2 regions of the Pseudomonas sp. NFX71 genome follow, and region 1 is predicted to be linked to the other one. Evidence: predicted binding sites of a transcription regulator. Region 1 holds the regulator's gene; the other holds the start of a gene.
What was found. The regulator FliA, encoded in region 1, starts transcription of late flagellar genes. The targets are predictions, from matches to a motif close to CTAAAGTTTNNNNNNNNNNNGCCGNTAA.
Positions count from the first base shown of each region.

Region 2: the regulator FliA is predicted to act here: its motif matches at 5,388-5,415, upstream of ACM1ZW_RS04600 (methyl-accepting chemotaxis protein).

Region 1 is NZ_CP182230.1:3,709,443-3,716,849, reverse strand. It holds gene ACM1ZW_RS17165 (protein-glutamate methylesterase/protein-glutamine glutaminase) at 1-929, opposite strand, end outside; gene ACM1ZW_RS17160 (chemotaxis protein CheA) at 980-3,226, opposite strand; gene ACM1ZW_RS17155 (protein phosphatase CheZ) at 3,282-4,070, opposite strand; gene ACM1ZW_RS17150 (chemotaxis response regulator CheY) at 4,093-4,464, opposite strand; gene fliA (RNA polymerase sigma factor FliA) at 4,632-5,372, opposite strand; gene fleN (flagellar synthesis regulator FleN) at 5,369-6,199, opposite strand; gene flhF (flagellar biosynthesis protein FlhF) at 6,316-7,407, opposite strand, start outside.
Region 2 is NZ_CP182230.1:999,997-1,007,403, forward strand. It holds gene wbpD (UDP-2-acetamido-3-amino-2,3-dideoxy-D-glucuronate N-acetyltransferase) at 306-890, opposite strand; gene wbpB (UDP-N-acetyl-2-amino-2-deoxy-D-glucuronate oxidase) at 898-1,848, opposite strand; gene wbpA (UDP-N-acetyl-D-glucosamine 6-dehydrogenase) at 1,866-3,179, opposite strand; gene ACM1ZW_RS04600 (methyl-accepting chemotaxis protein) at 3,701-5,326, opposite strand; tRNA gene ACM1ZW_RS04605 (tRNA-Pro) at 5,479-5,555, opposite strand; tRNA gene ACM1ZW_RS04610 (tRNA-Lys) at 5,651-5,726, opposite strand; tRNA gene ACM1ZW_RS04615 (tRNA-Pro) at 5,732-5,808, opposite strand; tRNA gene ACM1ZW_RS04620 (tRNA-Asn) at 5,818-5,893, opposite strand; gene clpB (ATP-dependent chaperone ClpB) at 6,194-7,407, opposite strand, start outside.

The DNA of each region.
Region 1 (7,407 bases):
AGAACTTTGTCACCGTAGGACTTGGCGGCAGACCCAAAGGTGATGTCCACGCACGGCTTGTAGTTCAGACGTTCGTCGCCCGGCAGGATTTTCACCGCGCCACGGCCATCGATCATCATTTGCTTGCCACCCGGTGCCAGCAGCGCCAGGCCCGGACGCAGGATGTCGCCATCCTCGGCTTCCTTGACACTGATGCGGCAGAGTTTGTCCAGGCGTTCGGCGAAGGCCTTGGTGAACGCCGCCGGCATATGCTGGATCAACACGATCGGGGCCGGGAAGTTGGCCGGCAATTGCGTCAATACACGCTGCAGGGCAACCGGGCCGCCGGTGGACGTGCCGATGGCAACCAGCTTGTAGGCTTTGCGTTTCGGCGCGGGCGACGACGGTGCGTGCGCAGGTGCACGGGCCGGGATCGGTGCCGGGCGTGCCGGCGCGTTGCTGCCATAACTGCCGACGCTGGAGGGCGCTGGGGTCGGGGCTGGCGCGGCGACCGGGGCTGGTGCCGGCGCGCTGTAAGCGCTGACACGACGGTTACTGCGCGAAATGCTGAGAATCTTCTCGCACAGCAGTTGCTTGACCTTCTCGGGATTGCGCGAGATGTCTTCGAAATTCTTCGGCAGGAAATCCACCGCGCCGGCGTCCAGCGCATCCAGGGTGACCCGGGCGCCTTCGTGCGTCAGCGAGGAGAACATCAACACCGGTGTCGGGCAGCGCTGCATGATGTGCCGCACTGCCGTGATGCCATCCATCATCGGCATCTCGTAGTCCATGGTGATCACGTCCGGCTTGAGGGCCAGCGCCTGATCGATCGCCTCTTTTCCGTTGGTTGCCGTGCCGACAACCTGGATATTCGAATCCGCTGAAAGAATTTCCGAGACGCGGCGGCGGAAAAACCCCGAATCGTCCACCACCAGGACCTTGACTACCATAAACACTCCGTTAGGCGGGGGCGAGGCTCAGTCGCCCCGCTCCCCCAGAATCAAATACGCCGTGCGGCGTAACGCTTGAGCATGCTCGGAACATCGAGAATCAGCGCAATGCGGCCGTCACCGGTGATGGTGGCGCCGGACATGCCCGGAGTTCCCTGGAGCATTTTGCCCAATGGCTTGATGACCACTTCTTCCTGGCCGACCAGTTGATCGACGACGAAGCCGATCCGCTGGGTGCCCACCGAAAGGATCACCACATGGCCTTCGCGCTGCTCTTCGTGAGCGGCGGAGCTGACCAGCCAGCGCTTGAGGTAGAACAGTGGCAACGCCTTGTCCCGCACGATCACCACTTCCTGGCCGTCCACCACGTTGGTGCGCGACAGGTCGAGGTGGAAGATCTCGTTGACGTTCACCAGCGGGAACGCAAACGCCTGGTTGCCGAGCATGACCATCAGCGTTGGCATGATCGCCAGGGTCAACGGCACCTTGATGACGATCTTCGAGCCTTTGCCCTTGGTCGAGTAGATGTTGATGGTGCCGTTGAGCTGGGCGATCTTGGTTTTCACCACGTCCATGCCCACGCCACGGCCCGACACGTCGGAGATCTCGGTTTTGGTCGAGAAACCCGGCGCGAAGATCAGGTTGAAGCAGTCGGACTCGCTCAGGCGGTCCGCCGCATCCTTGTCCATCAAGCCTTTCTTCACCGCGATGCCGCGCAACACGTCGGCGTCCATGCCCTTGCCGTCATCGGAGATGGACAGCAGGATGTGGTCGCCTTCCTGTTCAGCGGACAGGATCACTTTGCCGCTACGCGGCTTGCCCATCGCTTCGCGGTCAGCCGGCTCTTCGATACCGTGGTCGACCGAGTTGCGCACCAAGTGGACCAGCGGGTCGGCCAGTGCCTCGACAAGGTTCTTGTCGAGGTCGGTTTCTTCGCCGACCAGCTCCAGGTTGATCTCTTTCTTGAGCTGGCGAGCCAGGTCGCGAACCAGACGCGGGAAGCGCCCGAAGACTTTCTTGATCGGTTGCATCCGGGTCTTCATGACCGCGGTTTGCAAGTCAGCTGTGACCACGTCGAGGTTCGACACGGCTTTGGACATGGCTTCATCGGCGCTGTTGGCACCCAGGCGAACCAGGCGGTTACGCACCAGTACCAACTCGCCCACCATGTTCATGATTTCGTCGAGGCGCGCGGTGTCGACCCGCACGGTGGTCTCGGCTTCGCTGGCCGGTTTTTCCGCCGGCGGCGCGGACGGCGCACGGGCTGGGGCCGGTGCAGCAGCGGCAGCAGGCTTCGATGCTTCGGCTTTTGGCTCGGGCGCCTTGGCGACAGGTGCCGGGGCTTTGGCGACAGGCGCGGCTACCGAAGAAGCGGCAGAACCGGTACCGACTTCGGTGAACTTGCCTTTACCGTGCAATTCGTCGAGCAGCGATTCGAACTCGTGGTCCGAGATCAGATCGCTGCCGGCCGCTTTAGCGGTAGGCACCGCGGCGGCCGGGGCCGAAGCAATGGCCGACTCCAGCGCGTCGACGGCAAAGTTGCCCTTGCCGTGCAGTTGATCGAGCAGTGCTTCGAACTCGTCGTCGGTGATGTCGGAACTGTCGCCTGCCGCTTTCGGGGCAGCCGGTGCGGCGGGGGCTGCAGGTGCCGCCACCGCGTCGACGGCGAACTGGCCCTTGCCGTGCAATTGATCGAGCAACGACTCGAATTCTGCATCGGTGATTTCGTCGCTGGCTGCTGCGTCCGCGGCAGGCTGCGCAGCCGCCACCGGCGCCTCGGCCTGAGCCTTGACGGCGTTCAGCGAGTCCAGCAGTTGTTCGAATTCGTTATCGGTGATGTCGCCTGATTCGGCTTCGGCAGCCGGTTCTTCCACCACTTGAGCCACAGGTGCGGCTTCATCGGCGGTTTGCGGCTCGGCCAGACGGGCCAGGGCCGCGAGCAATTCAGGCGTGGCAGCCGTGATCGGGCTGCGTTCGCGGACTTCGCTGAACATGCTGTTCACCGCGTCCAGCGCTTCGAGTACCACGTCCATCAATTCCGAGTCGACGCGACGTTCACCCTTGCGCAGGATGTCGAACACGTTCTCGGCGATGTGACAGCACTCCACCAGCTCGTTGAGCTGGAGGAAGCCGGCGCCCCCTTTTACAGTGTGAAAACCGCGAAAAATTGCATTGAGCAAGTCCGCATCATCCGGTCGGCTTTCAAGCTCGACCAGCTGTTCGGACAGTTGCTCTAGAATCTCGCCGGCCTCAACCAGGAAATCCTGAAGGATCTCTTCATCGGCGCCGAAGCTCATTAAGGGGGTGCTCCTAACAGGTCTAAAAACCTAAAAAACCTAAAATTCTAAATTTCTAAAATCCCAGGCTGGATAGCAAATCGTCCACATCGTCCTGACCGGACACAACGTCTTCTCTTTTATCGGCATGAATCTGCGGACCTTCACCCTGAGAGAGATGTTTTTGCGGATCTTTTTCAGCAAGCATCGCTTCACGGTCATGTTCGATGCCCGCAAAGCGGTCCACCTGACTGGCCATAAGCACGAGCTTGAGCAGGTTGCTTTCAACTTCGGTGACCAATTGGGTCACACGCTTGATCACTTGACCTGTGAGGTCCTGGTAATCCTGAGCGAGCAGAATGTCGTTGAGGTTGCTCGACACTGCGCGATTGTCCGCGCTGCTGCGTGTCAGGAAACCGTCGACACGCCGAGCCAGTTCGCGGAACTCCTCGGCCCCGACTTCGCGACGCATGAACCGCCCCCAATCCGTGCTCAGCGCCTGAGCTTCATCGCTCAGGCTGTTGACCAGCGGTGTGGAGTTTTCGACCAGATCCATGGTGCGGTTGGCGGCAGCCTCGGTCAGCTTCACCACGTAGCCCAAGCGCTCAGTGGCATCCGTGATCTGCGACACTTCCTCGGCTTGCGGCATGTGCGGGTCAATCTGGAAATTGACGATCGCGCTGTGCAGCTCGCGGGTGAGCTTGCCCACTTCCTGATACAGGCCGCGGTCACGGGTCTGATTGAGCTCATGGATCAGTTGCACAGCGTCGCCGAACCTGCCTTTTTCAAGGCTTTCGACCAATTCGACCGCGTGTTTTTTCAGGGTCGATTCAAAATCGCCCTGTGAAGATTCGTTGTGGTCCATAGCTCCCCCGTGGCGCAGTTTCTCAACCGATGCGTTCGAAAATCTTCTCGATTTTTTCTTTTAACGCCTGGGCCGTGAAGGGTTTGACCACATAGCCGTTAACACCAGCCTGGGCCGCTTCGATGATCTGCTCGCGCTTGGCTTCAGCGGTCACCATCAGCACCGGCAGGTGCTTGAGCTTTTCATCGGCGCGCACGTGGCGCAGCAGATCGATGCCGGTCATGCCAGGCATGTTCCAGTCCGTTACCAGAAAGTCGATGCTCCCGCTGTTGAGAACCGGAATGGCAGTAGTGCCATCGTCAGCCTCCACCGTGTTGGTGAACCCAAGGTCACGCAACAGGTTTTTTATGATCCGCCGCATCGTTGAGAAGTCATCAACGATGAGGATTTTCATGTTCTTGTCCAATTCGACCTCCAAGCAGTCTTAAACGCGCCCAGCACCTGGACGCGCCATTTCAATCAATCCGGCAAAGCACTCAATGACTGTCTGGAGCACAACAGATCGAGACCGGCGCAGTTCAACACCACACCAGCCACGTTCGCAGTGTCCCCACACTGCCTTCAGCGCGCTCGCCACTCCCCCAAACGCCCCCGCAAACGGGCCGCGCACTGGCTGTGTAACTGGCTGACCCGAGATTCGCTGACCCCCAGGACCTCACCGATTTCCTTGAGATTCAACTCTTCGTCGTAGTACAGCGCCAACACCAGTCGCTCACGCTCCGGCAAATTGGCAATCGCGTCCGCCAGCGCCGCCTGGAAGCGTTCATCTTCCAGATCGCGTGACGGCTCGAGATGAGCACTCGCGCCATCCTCGTGCAGCCCTTCGTGTTCGCCGTCCTGCAAAAGATCGTCGAAACTGAATAACCGGCTGCCCAGGGTGTCGTTCAAAATCCCGTAGTAATCGTCGAGACTCAATTGGAGTTCGGCCGCAACTTCGTGATCTTTAGCGTCACGGCCGGTTTTAGCTTCAATCGAGCGAATTGCGTCGCTGACCATGCGGGTATTGCGGTGGACCGAGCGTGGCGCCCAGTCCCCCTTGCGGACTTCATCGAGCATCGCGCCGCGGATTCGAATGCCCGCGTACGTCTCGAAACTCGCGCCTTTGCTGGCGTCGTATTTGGTCGACACTTCAAGCAGACCGATCATGCCGGCCTGGATCAGGTCTTCGACCTGGACACTGGCCGGCAATCGCGCCAGCAAGTGATAGGCAATGCGTTTGACCAGTGGCGCGTAACGCTCGATCAGCTCGTACTGCGCGTCACGTGCCGATTTCTTGTAAAGGTTGTAACCGCTGGCTGTCATAGCACGGGTCCTGCCGTTTGTTGCACGAGGCGCTCGACGAAAAACTCCAGGTGTCCGCGCGGGTTGGCAGGCAGCGGCCAGGTATCGACCTTTTGTGCGATGGCCTTGAAGGCCAGGGAGCACTTGGAACGCGGGAAAGCTTCATAAACCGCGCGCTGCTTCTGAACGGCCTTGCGCACGCTTTCGTCGTACGGCACCGCACCGACGTATTGTAAGGCGACGTCAAGGAAGCGATCCGTGACCTTGGTCAACTTGGCGAACAGGTTGCGACCTTCCTGCGGGCTCTGGGCCATGTTGGCCAGGACGCGGAAGCGGTTCATGCCGTAGTCGCGGTTCAGCAGCTTGATCAGCGCGTAGGCGTCGGTGATCGAGGTCGGCTCGTCGCAGACCACCAGCAAGACTTCCTGCGCGGCGCGAACGAAACTGACTACCGAGTCACCAATACCTGCAGCGGTGTCTATCACCAGGACGTCGAGGTTGTCGCCGATATCGCTGAACGCCTGGATCAGGCCGGCATGTTGCGCCGGGCTCAGATGCACCATGCTCTGCGTGCCGGACGCCGCCGGGACGATGCGGATACCGCCGGGCCCCTGCAACAACACGTCGCGCAGCTCACAGCGGCCTTCGATTACGTCAGCCAGGGTACGTTTGGGTGTCAGTCCCAGCAGGACGTCAACGTTCGCCAGCCCCAGATCGGCGTCCAGCAGCATGACGCGCCGGCCGAGCTCAGCTAGAGCCAGGGACAAGTTCACTGACACGTTAGTCTTCCCGACGCCACCTTTGCCGCCGGTCACCGCGATCACCTGTACGGGATGCATGCTGCCCATGTTATTTCTTTACCTTGTCTTGCATAGACGGAGGCCACATTACTGGCTGCGCGTTCACAAACGGAACAATGCATGGCAGACCATCGATGTAGGTACAAAAACTGTTCATTAATACCTCAGCCAACCTGCTTGGTCGGACTGTGGTAAATATCAGCGAACATGTCAGCCATGGCTTCTTCGCTGGGTTCTTCCTGCATTTGCACGCTGACGGCGCGGCTCACCAGCTGATGACGACGCGGCAGATGCAAATCATCCGGAATCCGCGGTCCATCGGTCAGGTAAGCCACCGGCAACTCATGACTGATTGCCAGGCTCAACACCTCACCCAGGCTTGCTGTTTCATCCAGTTTAGTCAGGATGCAGCCAGCCAGCCCGCAGCGCTTGTAACTGTGATAAGCGGCGGTTAGAACCTGTTTCTGGCTGGTGGTTGCCAGAACCAGATAATTTTTTGATTTGATGCCACGACCGGCCAGGCTTTCGAGCTGCATGCGCAGTGCCGGATCGCTGGCCTGAAGACCCGCGGTATCGATCAGCACTACACGTTTGCGCAGCAACGGGTCCAGCGCCTGCACCAGGGACTGGCCCGGGTCGATGTGGGTGACCGACACGTTGAGGATCCGACCCAAAGTCTTCAGTTGTTCCTGAGCGCCGATACGGTAGCTGTCCATGCTCACCAGCGCGATGTTCTGCGCGCCGTACTTGAGCACGTAACGGGCCGCGAGCTTGGCCAGCGTGGTGGTCTTGCCCATGCCGGCAGGGCCAACCATGGCAATCACGCCGCCCTCTTCCAGTGGCTCGACTTCCGGCGTGGCAATCATCCGTGCCAGGTGCGCCAGCAACATGCGCCAGGCCTGACGAGGTTCGTCAATGCCGGTGATCAGTTCCAGCAGATCGCGGGACAACGGACCGGACAAACCGATGCGCTGCAGGCGACGCCACAGGTTGGCCTGGGCCGGACGGCTGCCTTGCAGCTGATTCCAGGCCAGGGAGCCAAGTTGTACTTCCATCAGTTCGCGCAGGCTGTTGAGTTCGAAACGCATCGAATCGAAAGCCCGCGGATCGACACCGCCGGAGGCTGGCGCAGGGGCCGGGGCTGCACGGCGGGGTTCAGTGTAGGTCGGTTCGATCAGCGGTTCGGCGGCGGTGAGTGGCAGGCCGGCGAACAACTGGCGATTGGTGGACTTGTCGCTCTCGCCCTCGCTACGCAG
Region 2 (7,407 bases), 2.7 Mb from region 1:
CGCGACTCAGTACTCACTGGAGAAACCTCGCACGCAACTTACCGATCGAGGTCGAAAAAAACACTCGCTGAACCGCTGTTCGCTGGGGTGCAAACACTTATCCGATGAGCAAGAACATGTACCAAATCGGGCATAATGATAGCACCATCCCCACCTAGGATGTGCCCACATTCCGCCAGGGGAGAGAGGCAAGCCAGCGACAAACCAAGCGATCCAACCCAGGCCTGCAACAGTCAAACCTCAGATCCGCCCCCCCCCCCCCCCCCCCCGCCAACAAGACACCCACCACTACACGACACGCTATTTCACACGGGAATCACTCGAGTGAGCACAGTATCGTCCAGCCGATAGATAACACCCGTTTGCTCGCAAACCATCTGCGCATTTCCGGCCAGCGGTAAATCCAGGCGCTCGCCAAACTCGCTCATCCAGCCGATCTGCCGCGCTGGCACACCGACCATCAAGGCATAAGCCGGCACGCACTTGTTGATCACCGCCCCCGCACCGACAAAGGCGTATTCGCCGATGGTGACACCACAGACAATGGTGCAATTAGCACCGAGCGTAGCGCCCTTTTTGACCAAGGTGTCTCGGTATTCGCTCTTGCGTTCGACCAGAGAGCGCGGGTTGTAGACATTGGTAAACACCATGCTCGGTCCGCAGAACACCCCCTCTTGCAGGGTGACATTGTCATAGACCGACACGTTGTTCTGGATCTTGCAATTGTCGCCAATGACCACTTTGTTACCGACAAAGACGTTTTGCCCAAGTGACACGCCTTTGCCAATACGCGCACCACCGCAGACATGCACAAAATGCCACACCCGCGAGCCATCACCAATCTGCGCGCCGTCATCGACAATAGCGGAAGGATGGATCTGATAATTCATATCCGCCTCAGCAACTCAGGACTGAAAGGAAAGGATGACCCTCTTCGTTCTGCGGTGTAACGATGGCGGACGAACGAATGGTATTCACAGTATCCACGCAGTGACGCGCATCTTCGATGCCGTAGCCACGGCCGGCGAGAATTTCCCGATAACTGGTGGTATGCAGGTCGGTAAAACCTTCGGAGAACTCCATCTCGTCTCCGTCAACGGTGATTGAGCGGTAGGTCGGCTTTTTACCCTTGACCGAATCCGGCAGGTCCTGCGCATCAATAGACAGGAACCAACGCACCCGGGCCTTTTCGTACTCCAGGTAGCCAGCCGCTTTGTAATCATTGGCAAAGTGCACAACGTTGCGCTGCAACTTGCCGAAGATGAAATGCAGCATGTCGTAGAAGTGCACGCCAATATTGGTCGCGACTCCATAGGACTTGCGTGGGTCGCCCTTCCAGCTCTCCATGTACCACTTGCCACGGGAAGTGATGTAGGTGAGTTCTACATCGTATTTGCCGTCGCGAGACTCACGGGCAACTTTCTCTTTGAGATCGAGAATTGCCTGGTGATGACGCAGTTGCAGGATGTTGTAGACGCGCTTGCCCGTTTCGCGTTCGACCAGCGCAAGTTCGTCCAGGATTTCTGGTGTAGGAACCAGCGGCTTCTCGCAAATCACATCACAGCCAAGGCGCAGACCCGCCGCAATATGGGAATGGTGCAGGTAGTTGGGCGAGCATACCGCGACGTAGTCCAAGGCCGTCGCCGGATCGCGCTTGAGCTGCCAGGCGTGTTCATTGAAACGCTCGAACTGGGTAAAAAACTCGCTCTGCGGAGACAGGCTGTCAATGATCCCTACGGAATCGTTGATGTCATAAGCCGACACCAACTCGTTTCCGGTGTCTTTGATTGCGCGCATATGCCGCGGGGCGATGTAACCGGCAGCACCGATAAGGGCGAAACGTTTCAAGGGGAACACTCCAGCAATCAGGCTTTGATGATATGAGCTTCGGGGGTGCGGTACTTACCGCGACTATCCACCACCAACCGTGCGTGTTGGCGAATCAGCTCATAATCGAATTTATCGTGATCAGTGGCCAGAACAACGGCATCGAAGCTCGCGATATTTTCAGCGGTCAGCGCTTCACTGGACAGATTGAAGTGGTGTTCGCGCATCTTCGGGAAAACCGGAACGTGCGGGTCGCTGTAAGCCACCACACAGCCTTTGGCTTCGAGCAACTCCATGATTTCGACGGAAGGGGACTCGCGCATATCGTCGACGTTTTTCTTGTAGGCGATACCGAGCACCAACACCTTGCTGCCCTTCAAGGACTTGCTGTTGTTGTTTAGGCCATCCATCAGCTTGCTGACGACATACTCGGGCATGGCCTTGTTGACCTCGCCGGATAGTTCGATGAAACGCGTATGCAAACCGTACTCGCGAGCCTTCCAGGTCAGGTAAAACGGGTCGATCGGGATGCAATGCCCACCGAGCCCCGGCCCCGGGTAGAACGCAGTGAAGCCGAAAGGCTTGGTTGCAGCCGCATCGACCACTTCGAAGATATCGATCCCCATACGATCGGCGACCACTTTCATCTCGTTGACCAAGCCGATATTCACCGCGCGGTGAATATTTTCCAGCAACTTGGTCAACTCGGCGGCCTTGGTGGAACTGACCGGCACGACCTGGTCAATCGCCTGTTCGTACAGTGCGATGCCCACTTCCAGGCAAGCCGGGGTGTGCCCGCCGATCACCTTGGGGATAGTGCGAGTTTCAAAGTCTGGATTGCCCGGGTCTTCACGCTCTGGCGAATAAATCAGGAAGATGTTTTCACCCACCTTCAATCCGCCTTCCTCAACCCGCGGAAGCAGTTCTTCTTCGGTAGTCCCCGGATAGGTGGTGCTCTCCAGAGAGACAACCTGCCCTTCACGCAAATAGGGTTTTATCGCTTCAGTGGTGTTGATCACGAAGCTCATGTCCGGTTCACGGTACTTGTTAAGCGGGGTGGGCACACACAGGATCAAGGCATCGCATTCGCTCGCCCGCTGGAAATCGGTGGTGGCCTCGAAGCCGCTTTGACGAGCGTTCTGAATTTTTCCCGCAGGGATATGCTCGATATAGCTTTGTCCGTCATTCAACCGAGAGACTTTAGCCTCATCGATATCGATGCCCAGCACACGAAAGCCAATAGCGTTGTAACGCAACATCAGAGGCAGACCGACATAACCCAGCCCTACGATACCAATTAGAGCCTCTCTGCTTTTGAACTTGCCAACACTCGCCCGTTTGATGCCCGACATCAGGTAAAACTCCCATTAACTAATTCTTAAGCGGTTCACACTTCAACTAATCGGGAATCACCACCCGCTGTTGATGTTTATCTTCGCATGCATGTCTTGCCAGTTTCGGGTAAGCGTTCGCTGCCTGGTTGGCGTGATCCAAATAGCGTCCTGTACTGGCGATGCACACCCTACGGAGTGTTGCTTGCCTTCCAGTACGGCATAACCGCGTACGGGGCCTGGCCCCTGGGTGCCAGGAGGGTATTCCCTTACCCTCGCAACCAAAAAAGCGCATTATGCCACTTATCTCCCGGCATGACTTTAAAGCAATTGATGGGGAGTCTGCGCTCCGACCAACAAACACCTTGCACTAGCGTGCCCCCCTTATCGAGCAGTCAAATGCGACAAGCCTGCATGGCCGGGCCGACACATTTGACGACGGAAACGCATCCTGCATGGAGTTACTGAAGTAGCACCTGAGCTCCCAAGAAAAAACCGCCCCCCCCCCATCGAGAAGCGCAGCTTTTTTACGTCCGGCGGATTTACACCCGAAAGCGCTGCACCATGCCCTGCAGAGCATTGGCCAACTTCGACAACTCATGACTGGAAGCACTGGTCTGATCCGCACCGGAGGCGGAACGCACCGACAGATCACGGATATTCACCAGATTGCGATCCACTTCCCGAGCGACTTGAGCCTGTTCTTCCGCAGCACTGGCGATCACCAGATTGCGCTCGTGAATCTCGTGGACCGAGGCCGTGATGGTCTGCAATGCGTCACCGGCCCGTTCAGCCAACACCAGCGTACTCGTGGCACGGGAAGCACTGGCATTCATGGAGTCCAGCGCCAGGTTGGAACCGTTGCGCATGCCCTGAACCATTTGCTCGATTTCCTGAGTCGATTGCTGCGTACGATGCGCCAATGCACGCACTTCATCGGCTACCACCGCAAAACCGCGCCCACTTTCACCCGCGCGCGCCGCTTCAATGGCGGCGTTGAGCGCCAACAGATTGGTTTGCTCGGCGATGGCCCGAATGACATCCAGCACTTTGCCAATGTCCTGGGACTGATTGGCCAGCGACTGCACCAACTCACCGGTGTGCTGCACATCCTTGGCCAAGTCGCTGATCGCGCTGGCGGTTTCGCTGACCCGCTCCTGCCCCAATTGCGCTGACTCGCTGGATTGGCGGGTAGCATCAGAAGTCGACACGGCGTTGCGCGCCACTTCTTCCACGGCCGAGGTCATTTCGTTGACCGCCGTGGCGGCCTGCTCAATTTCGTTGTTCTGCTGTTGCAGGCCTTGGGTGCTGTCGAGAGTGACAGCATTCAATTCATCCGCCGCCGTGGCCAGCTGAGTCGCTGAACCGCTGATGGCTTGCAAGGTTTCTCGCAGGTTCTGCTGCATGGTCGCCAGTGCCTTGAGCAAACGAGTCACTTCGTCGTTGCCATGGGTTGCTATCGGCCGGGTCAGATCGCCCTGCGCCACGCTCTCCGCAGCCGTCAGGGCTTCGTTCAGGGGGCGGACGATGCTGCGGGTCAGCAACATGGCCAGGCCGACAGTGGCCAGCGCCGCGAGGGCGATGAACAGGCTGACGATGGTCCGCGACGTTTCGTAGTGCGCTGCGGATTTCTGGCTCTCAGCGGCGACCTGTTTGGCGAACAGGTCCGCCAGATCACTGAGTTGTTTGCCGGAGCCATCGACCACGGTTTTCATGTCGACCAGCAGCAGCCTGGTCAATTCGTCACGACGCCCCTGCTCTGCGAGAGTGAACGACTGGGCAATGCCGGTGCGATAGGCCGCAAAGGTGGTTTTGAACTGGTCATACAAGGCCTGGCCTTCGGCGGTGTTGACCAACTGGTCATAGACCGCGATCTTCTCGCTCAATTCCTTGTCGCGAGTGTCCATCTGACCGCGGTAGGTCGGAATGTTCTTTGGGTCCTGATCCAGCGCCATGCGCAAGGAAATGGTGCGGATACGCAACATCAGTTCGCGAATCTCGTCACCCCCGCGAATGCTGGGGAGCCACTGCTTCTCCACGGCCACCTCGCTCTCGCGAATGCTCGCCATTTGCCCCAGGGCAAACACCCCGAGCAACGCCACCAACACAGCGATCAAGGCAAAACCCAGCGCGGCACGGGGGGCAATATTCAGCTGACGAAGAAACATAACGAGCGCCTTTCTTGTTGTTGGCTTGAATGGGGGGCCGCGTTTGCGCCCCGACAGCTCGTTATCGGCTAGTTGTACGACGACTTGATAGGATTCGGCTTTTTCGAAGACAAAAAAAATCCCCGTATCTTTCGATACGAGGATTTTTAGTATGGTCGGGGTAAGGGGATTCGAACTCCTGACATCCTGCTCCCAAAGCAGGCGCGCTACCGGACTGCGCTATACCCCGGTAAAAAAAAGGCACCTTTGAAAGGCGCCTTCTGCGAACAGAGCTTTTGGCGTCTGATCTTAAGATTCGATTCCAGCGCTAACTGGTTTCAAAAATGGTGGGTCGTGTGGGATTCGAACCTACGACCAATTGGTTAAAAGCCAACTGCTCTACCAACTGAGCTAACGACCCAAAAATGGTCGGGGTAAGGGGATTCGAACTCCTGACATCCTGCTCCCAAAGCAGGCGCGCTACCGGACTGCGCTATACCCCGGTTTGAAATTGGCTCCGTGACCAGGACTCGAACCTGGGACCCAATGATTAACAGTCATTTGCTCTACCGACTGAGCTATCACGGAACTACATATTTCAATTTACAACGGTGAAGCTTTACTGCGCTCTCTTCGACCCGTTCGCATCGCTGCGTTCGTGTGTCTGAGGCGCGCTATTCTACAATCTTAAGCACCTCTGTCAACCCCCTAAATTGCTTTCAAGTTAATGATTTGCAACTTATTTCAGATTCCTGCTTGGGGAGCGGGAACCCTTCAGGGCGACTTACTGCGGGGCGCACTTTACAAGCCTTTTCCTTTCAGTTCAACAACCTGACGAAAAAAAGGCCTCGCAATGCGAGGCCTCTTCAATTTTGTTGCCGTCGTGGATCAGGCGAAGACGATCTCGTCGTTTTCCACAATGCCTTTGGCGGTATCGCCGGGCATGAAACGACCCGACAGAATGAGCTGCGCCAGCGGGTTTTCGATCCAGCGCTGAATCGCTCGCTTGAGCGGCCGTGCGCCATACACCGGGTCGTAGCCAACCGCGATCAGCTTGTCCATGGCCTCAGGGCTGAGCTCCAGCTTCAGTTCCCGCTCAGTCAGGCGACTGCGCAGACGACTCAACTGGATCTCGGTAATGCCCGCGATCTGATCCCGCGCCAATGGCTCGAAGATCACCACTTCGTCGACCCGGTTGATGAACTCCGGCCGGAAGTGCGTGGAAATCGCATCCATCACCGCTGCGCGCTGCGCCTCACGATCACCGACCAGTTCCTGGATCTGTACCGAGCCCAGGTTGGAGGTCATGACAATCACGGTGTTCTTGAAATCCACCGTGCGGCCATGGCTGTCCGTCAGGCGGCCATCTTCCAGCACTTGCAGCAGGATATTGAAGACGTCCGGGTGGGCCTTCTCGACCTCATCCAGCAGGATCACCGAATAAGGCTTGCGACGCACCGCCTCGGTCAGGTAACCGCCCTCTTCATAGCCCACATAGCCTGGTGGCGCACCAATCAGTCGAGCCACGGAATGTTTCTCCATGAACTCGGACATGTCGATCCGCACCATCGCCTCTTCGGTATCAAAGAGGAACTCGGCCAACGCCTTGCACAGCTCGGTTTTACCGACACCGGTCGGGCCGAGGAACATGAACGAACCGCTTGGACGATTCGGGTCGGACAACCCGGCCCGCGAACGCCGCACCGCGTTGGATACCGCGATCACCGCTTCGTCCTGGCCGATCACACGCTGGTGCAACAGGCTTTCCATCTTCATCAGCTTGTCGCGCTCGCCTTCGAGCATTTTCGACACGGGGATGCCGGTCCACTTCGACACGACTTCGGCGATTTCTTCCTCGGTCACCTTGCTGCGCAGCAACTGGTTTTCGCTTTTGCCATGCTGGTCGACCATTTGCAGGCTGCGCTCCAGGTCCGGGATCACCCCGTATTGCAGCTCGGCCATGCGGTTCAGGTCGCCTTTACGGCGCGCAGCTTCCAGTTCCTGACGGGACTGTTCGATTTTCTGCTGGATCTGCGCGGAACCCTGAACCTCGGCTTTTTCCGAGTTCCAGATTTCTTCGAGGTCCGAATACTCACGCTCGA